Regions from separate parts of the Pseudoalteromonas sp. A757 genome, predicted to be linked through region 2. Evidence: predicted binding sites of a transcription regulator. Region 2 holds the regulator's gene; the other holds the start of a gene.

Region 1 (3,540 bases), on a different contig from region 2:
AGCGGTTAAAAAAGCGGAAGCATTTCGTTTAGAAAACGAAACGACAAAATCTTATATTGGTTTGGCTGGTAACTTAGACTTCTGTCAAAAGATGGAAACACTGTTACTTGGAGAGCATAGTACATTGTTGGCAAACCGTGTACGCACGGCGCAAGCACCTGGTGGCACGGGAGCATTACGTGTTGCTGCCGAATTTATTAAACGTTGCAACACCAATGCGACTGTTTGGGTTACTACTCCAACTTGGGCAAACCATATCAGCCTATTTGAAGCTGCTGGTCTAACAGTCAAAGAGTATCCTTACTATGACTACGAAAATAAAGGGTTGTTATTTGATGAGATGATCAATGCACTGAAGCAAGTATCTAAAGGTGATGTGGTACTACTTCATGCATGTTGTCATAACCCAAGTGGTATGGACTTAAATCAAGAGCAATGGAAAGTAGTTGCTGAACTTGCGAAAGAACAAGGTTTTACGCCATTAATTGATATCGCATACCAAGGTTTTGGTACCAGCCTTGAAGAAGATGCACAAGGCCTTAGAACAGTTGCGGATACGGTTGATGAAATGATCATCTGTTCATCTTGTTCTAAGAACTTTGGTCTTTATCGCGAGCGTATCGGTGCGTGCTCAATCATTGCAAAAGACAGTGCAACTGCAGACGTTTCAAACTCAGTATTACTTAGTGTTGTGCGTAGTATCTATTCAATGCCACCAGCACACGGTGCTGATATTGTAAATACCATATTAAGTAGTTCTGAACTTACACAAATGTGGTATGACGAACTTGATGAAATGCGTAGCCGTATCAATGGTCTACGTACGTTGATCAAAGAAAGCCTAGCTGCAAAAGGTGTTGAGCAAGACTTCTCATTCATCGACCGTCAGCATGGTATGTTCTCTTTCTTAGGTATTAATAAAGAGCAAATTGACAGGCTGCGCACTGAATATGCTATCTATATGGTAGGTTCTAGTCGCGTTAACGTAGCTGGTGTAAGCAAGGACAATATTGACTATTTTGCTGACGCAGTGGCAAGCGTGATTAAGTAATACCGCGCTATACAAAACAAAATAAAAAACCGCAAAATGTGCGGTTTTTTATTTTTACCCAGCATCACTTACTGAAGTAATACCAGTTGTATTAAGTAAATGATCTATCTTTAAGCGGGGAAATAGCTTTAGTAGCACCGCTCTCGCGTCCTGCTGCCGCTAAGGTACCTATATCCATATAGGCAAGGCAAAAATCTTGCTATTTAGTTGTTCTAAATGAGAAATTTTTAACGAAGCTAATATGCTATTTCACCCTTCAAATTGATTAGAGAATTAATTCAATTGGTATAAGTAGCTATTATCACTTAGGCTTGCTTAATTTTGGTCACTTTTTCTGAATCTGACGCTTTTTCGTCTGCAGATTTGTTTTTGGTACTGGCCTTTGGTGCTACTTTTCCACCTTTTAATACAGACACAAAGTCATCTTTTTGTTTTGCAATTTCAAGCGCTAGGGATTCAACTTGTTGTTCACTCAGCGGTACGTCAACTTTTGCTAGCATATCTTCCAATGCCTCAGCTACATCTAGCATCTTATCGTAAGCATCAGCTTCTTTTTTAGATGTGAAAGTCATACGCTCGACTCCATTTCTTTCAACAACATATTTGATGATAACGGCCATGGTTATTCCCCTAGTCACTGTTTTTTTATACAGTAAATTGAATTGAGTGATTAAGCAAGCTATTTTGAAAATTTTTCAAGTATAGGTGAACAAAAGAGAATTAACAAAATTTTTTAAAAACAACAGGTTAATATTAATTTTCTTTTTTGAAAGAATGAAAATTTTTGACAAAGTTGATATTCCAATCTTTATTTAAAAAGCGTACTGCAATCACTCACCGAGGTGAGTGCAGTAAGCTTCGGATACTTTTTACGCACAAGGAGTGTATATATGTTCAATAAACCCACCATACTTTCTATTTTATTGGCGTTAGGTTTAAGCTGTTCAAGTGTGCTCGCAAAACCTGCGGAGCAAGCAAAATCAGTCTCTCAAACACAGCAGCAAAGTGTTGCGCTTGATATTAATTCTGCAGATGCTTCAGCGCTTTCAAGTTTACCAGGGATTGGTATTCGTAAAGCTGAAGCCATTGTTGAGTATCGCAAAAAAATGGGACGCTTTAAGAGCACAGCTGAGTTACTCGAAGTAAAAGGAATAGGGAAAGGCATATTGGCAAAGCTGGAGGGAAAGATTAGAGTCTAGTTGATGTTATTGTGTGCGAGCTTAGCTGCTCGCACACAGGTAGATTGAAAATTAGGGCTTATTCGAGGCGTTAAACTCAGCGATCGCTCGAGCCAATTTGGGTTTGCCAAACTGTATTTCCACCGGTGTAGTTAGTAGTGGATAAACTAATCCGGCTACGAGTAAGACGGGTAATAACAGCCAGCCTTCAAAGACGACTAATGAGGCAAAAAATGGTGTGAGTAATAGCAACTTTACTATTCTTAATACGACTTTTGTTTTCGCGTCGAGACGGCTAAGTGCAAGACGTAAGATAATCTGCTTGTCACGTAATTTAAATTCTCTTAGCTGCTCAATTTGGCTTAACCTAAAATGCATGAATACGAAATCTCAGCTTCTTTTAGTAACGTGGAAAAATAAGAAAAGAATAAATGCGATACTATAAAATGCAAAGATAATTTCCATCCATCCTGGCATAGATAATCCTGCGAAAGACCAGTCTATATTGCCACAGTCACCCGTTGCAGCAAAAAAGCTTGGCAGCCATTCATGAAGCGGCATAAACGCAGGAAAGTTTGGTACAAAGTCACAGGTAAAAGCAAATGGATCCGTTGTGGTTTGCATACTGATATGTTCACGGGCGATAAAATAGCCCCAAATACTGCCTACACCCCAAGAAGCAAAGGCAAAACTGCGTAGCACGAAGGAGCGAGGCGAAATCATACCGATTAAACCAGCCGCTAACAGCCCCAACATAGCAAAACGCTGATAGATACACATAATACAGGGTTCTAAACCCATACCATATTGGAAATACAGTGCGACAGCTTCGAAAATAGCAGCGGACAGTGCCAGCAATCCCCATGATTGCCTAGAGAGGTGAAAAGATGAAATCTTCATTATCGAGAAACCCTTTTTGTTTTATTATGCTTTATCTGGTTGCGTTAGGGCAACCTTACTTCGGCAGTGTGCGCTATCTTTGCGACGATTTTTCGACTCTTGTTGTTAGTAGAAGTTCGAAAATATCAAAATAGATCACTTGATTAAATCAATTGATGTTGTATCACCAAGTGAGCCGGCTTGTGGAGTATCCACCTAGCCGTGAATATATTACCACCCCAACAGGGATGAAACTTTGGTGGTGGTCTATGCGAATACAGAGCTTCTGAGTATCAATCGTATCATCGAGTTAGTTTGGCAGCCGCAAGTGGTAAATTAAAAGAATAAAAAATAGAATAAACAACACCCACTACCGCAAAGAATAAATAACACATATGTTTGCGACTAATGAAAGCAGCGAAGGAAAAAACA
Region 2 (3,540 bases):
CGGGTTTTTTGCATTTGAAGTAAAGTACTACCATGTAGTATCTCCCCTTCGCTTATCCATGCGCTCATTTCCCCGAACTGCGAAGCGTTGCTTCGGTTTCTTGTCACCCAAACTCAGAAGTGAAACAAAACAGCTCGAAGGCGAGCCCCGCGAAGGGTCGGCCCCGGTCAATGATAGTGTGGGCTTCCCATGTGAAAGTAGAACATCCTACTTCGTAGCGAGCCAAGGCCTTATTAAAGGTCGATTAACAGCATTCATCCATGATTCTAATCGACATTAGTACATCCATGTACGTCAAACCCGTTGCAGCAATGCGACGGGTTTTTTGCTATGTGGGGCATAGAGATTTGAGATATAAAACCTCGCGAGGTAAACTCGCTCCTACCACAGCATCAGCACTGAGCTGCGTGGTCGGAGGTGGTTTACCCGCCGAGCTGTTGGGCTCCCCAAACAAAAAGAATAAAACATCCTACTTCGTAGCGAGCTAGGACCTCATTGAAGGTCGATTAACAGTATTCATCCATGGCTCTAATCGACATTAGTACCTCCATGTACGTCAAACCCGTTGCAGCAATGCAGCGGTTTTTTTGCTATGTGGGATTTGAAAAGAACATATCACAAGCAATCAACACATCGCGAGGCAAGCTCACTCCTACAATAGCATCAGCACTGAGCAGCATTGTGGGAGCGCCGATAGCTTGTAATGAAAAGAACACAGAGTCAGTCTTTGCTTGTTTTCGCTTACGCTTAATAGCAATTAGTCTTAATACGTGCTCAATTAGCAGGAACAGATCTGACGCTAATAGTGTTAAAAATTTCTCATTTAGAACAAATAAATAGAAAAGTTTCGCCTTGCCTAAATGGATGTAGGTACCTCGTTGATAGTGGATACAGTAGTGGTGTTATCTACAAGGTTTTCTCGCCTCAAAAATGGAGCGTGTAATTATGCTAATTGGTATAAAATATGTTGAATAAAGAAACATTTGCGATTTTTTTTGAGCTGTATATACTTACAGTAAATAAACCACTGTATGGAATACCAGTTAATGCGTCCTCTAACGAAACGACAAGAACAAATCTTTGAATTAATAAAAGTATTCATAAAAGATACTGGCATGCCTCCAACTCGTGCTGAAATAGCTGATGCTTTGGGTTTCAAGAGTGCAAACGCAGCAGAGGAGCACCTTAAAGCTCTTGCTAAAAAGGGAGTTATTGAAATGGTCCCAGGAGCAAGTCGTGGAATTAGACTTGTAGAGGATGAACCTGAGCAACTAGGCTTACCTATTATTGGCCGTGTTGCAGCTGGAGAGCCGATACTGGCAGAGCAACATGTTGAAAGCCACTTTAATGTGGATGCCAGTTTTTTTAAACCGAATGCTGATTACCTTTTGAGAGTTAATGGTATGAGCATGAAAGATATTGGGATTATGGATGGTGATCTACTAGCGGTCCATAGCACTCAAGTGGCTGAGAATGGCCAAGTGATAGTTGCTCGTGTAGAAGAGGACGTGACTGTTAAGCGCTTAGAAAAGAAAGGAAAGAAAGTTCTCTTGCATGCTGAGAATGAGGAATTTAAAGCGATCGAAGTGGATCTAGAGCATCAAAATTTCTCTATTGAAGGATTAGCCGTAGGTGTGATCAGAAGCGCCGACTGGATGTAGTTTATGAGGGCGAGCGTAGCGTTAAATATCAAGTTGCGCTCGCTTTAACTATATATAGTGAAAAAAGTAATAATTAACTTTTCTAACTGTGTGAAAGTAAGATAATTATCGTGACTTTTCCATATCTCAATATTTTTTAGTTTTCTGATCTTTATACACAATTTTTCATCACTCTTCGTTTTACTACCAGTAGCCCCATTTTTGATTCTAAATTCAGTCTTCTCAAAAATCTTGCATTTTGTTTATTTTTTGACTAATTGGTTAATAGTCGTGCAGTAAGTCTATGTACAAATAGGCAATATGACAGTCATCCAATAATAACAAAAGGCAACCATGAGTCGCCTTGAAGGAGACGTCAAATGAAAATTTGTCGATTAGTTGTAGCATTGATCGCAGTGCTAATCGCCATGCCCTCACTCGCTAACAGCGCTTACAATATGAGGCAAGGCGTTACAGACATTAGCCATCAAGTATACGAGCTTCATATGACCATATTTCTAATATGCTGCGTCATTGGGGTGATTGTGTTTGGGATTATGTTTTGGGCGCTTTTAAAACATAGAAAGTCAAAAGGCGTTGTTGCAGCGCAATTTCATGAAAGCACCAAAGTGGAGATACTTTGGACTGCTATTCCCTTCCTGATACTCATTGGCATGGCAATACCAGCTACAAAAACACTCATTGCTATGGAAGACACTAGCAAAGCTGATTTAACGATTAAAGTTACGGGGTCGCAGTGGAAATGGCACTATGAGTACATGGGACATGACGTCGAATTCTATTCTTTACTATCCACTCCGAAAGAAGAAATCAGTGATCTTAAGGAAAAAAATGAAAATTATCTGCTCGAAGTAGATAAACATCTGGTTATCCCTACTGATAGGAAAGTTCGTTTTTTGATGACATCTGATGACGTTATTCACTCTTGGTGGGTGCCTGATTTTGCTGTGAAGAAAGATGCCAATCCGGGCTTTATAAATGAAGCATGGACTAAGGTAAATGATGAGGGAATTTACAGAGGCCAGTGTGCTGAATTATGTGGAAAAGATCATGGCTTTATGCCCGTCGTCGTCGAGGCTGTGAGTCCTGATCAATTTGATAAATGGCTGGAGGGGGCTAAGGAAGAAAAAGCAAAAGCAGAAGCAGAGTCACAAGCAGTAGCCCAGCAAACTCTTACCAAAGAAGAGTTGATGGAGGTAGGTGAACAAGCTTACATGGCTTACTGTGCTGCTTGCCATCAACCTACAGGGCTTGGTCTACCGGGGGTCTTCCCTGCAATGAAAGGGAGTAAAGTTGTCACAGGAGATGTTAAAGAGCATATAGATATTTTGCTTTTAGGTCGGCCTGGGACTGCCATGCAATCTTTCGCAAAGCAATTAACGATCAAGCAGATCGCAGGGGTAATTACCTATAAAAGAAATAGCTGGGGTAACGACACTGGTGATGTTATTCAACCCAGCCAAATTCAGCGTGAGATAAATGCATTAGAGGAGAGTAAGTAATGAGTGCCATCGTAGAAGAACATTCACACCATACGGCTCCCAAAGGTATTAAGCGCTGGTTGTTTACAACAAATCATAAAGACATTGGAACATTGTATTTATTGTTTTCACTGACCATGTTTCTAATTGGTGGTGCCATGGCTATGGTGATTAGAGCTGAGCTTTTCCAGCCTGGTTTGCAGCTTGTAGATCCACATTTTTTTAATCAAATGACGACAGTTCACGGGCTAATAATGGTATTTGGAGCGGTGATGCCCGCGTTTACCGGCCTTGCTAACTGGATGATCCCAATGATGATAGGAGCTCCTGATATGGCGCTCCCGAGAATGAATAACTGGAGCTTTTGGATACTACCGTTCGCGTTTGCAATTTTACTG

The links. The regulator LexA, encoded in region 2, represses DNA repair genes until DNA is damaged. The targets are predictions, from matches to a motif close to TACTGTATNNNNATACAGTA.
Region 1: a site for LexA is predicted at 1,687-1,706, ahead of DRB05_RS10115 (YebG family protein). Genes of this name have one in related genera too.

What each region holds. Positions count from the first base shown of each region.
Region 1 is NZ_QNQN01000067.1:8,619-12,158, reverse strand. It holds gene DRB05_RS10120 (amino acid aminotransferase) at 1-1,051, shown strand, start outside; gene DRB05_RS10115 (YebG family protein) at 1,357-1,671, opposite strand; gene DRB05_RS10110 (helix-hairpin-helix domain-containing protein) at 1,942-2,250, shown strand; gene DRB05_RS10105 (hypothetical protein) at 2,302-2,607, opposite strand; gene dsbB (disulfide bond formation protein DsbB) at 2,620-3,129, opposite strand.
Region 2 is NZ_QNQN01000051.1:66-3,605, forward strand. It holds gene lexA (transcriptional repressor LexA) at 1,047-1,661, shown strand; gene coxB (cytochrome c oxidase subunit II) at 2,021-3,163, shown strand; gene ctaD (cytochrome c oxidase subunit I) at 3,163-3,540, shown strand, end outside.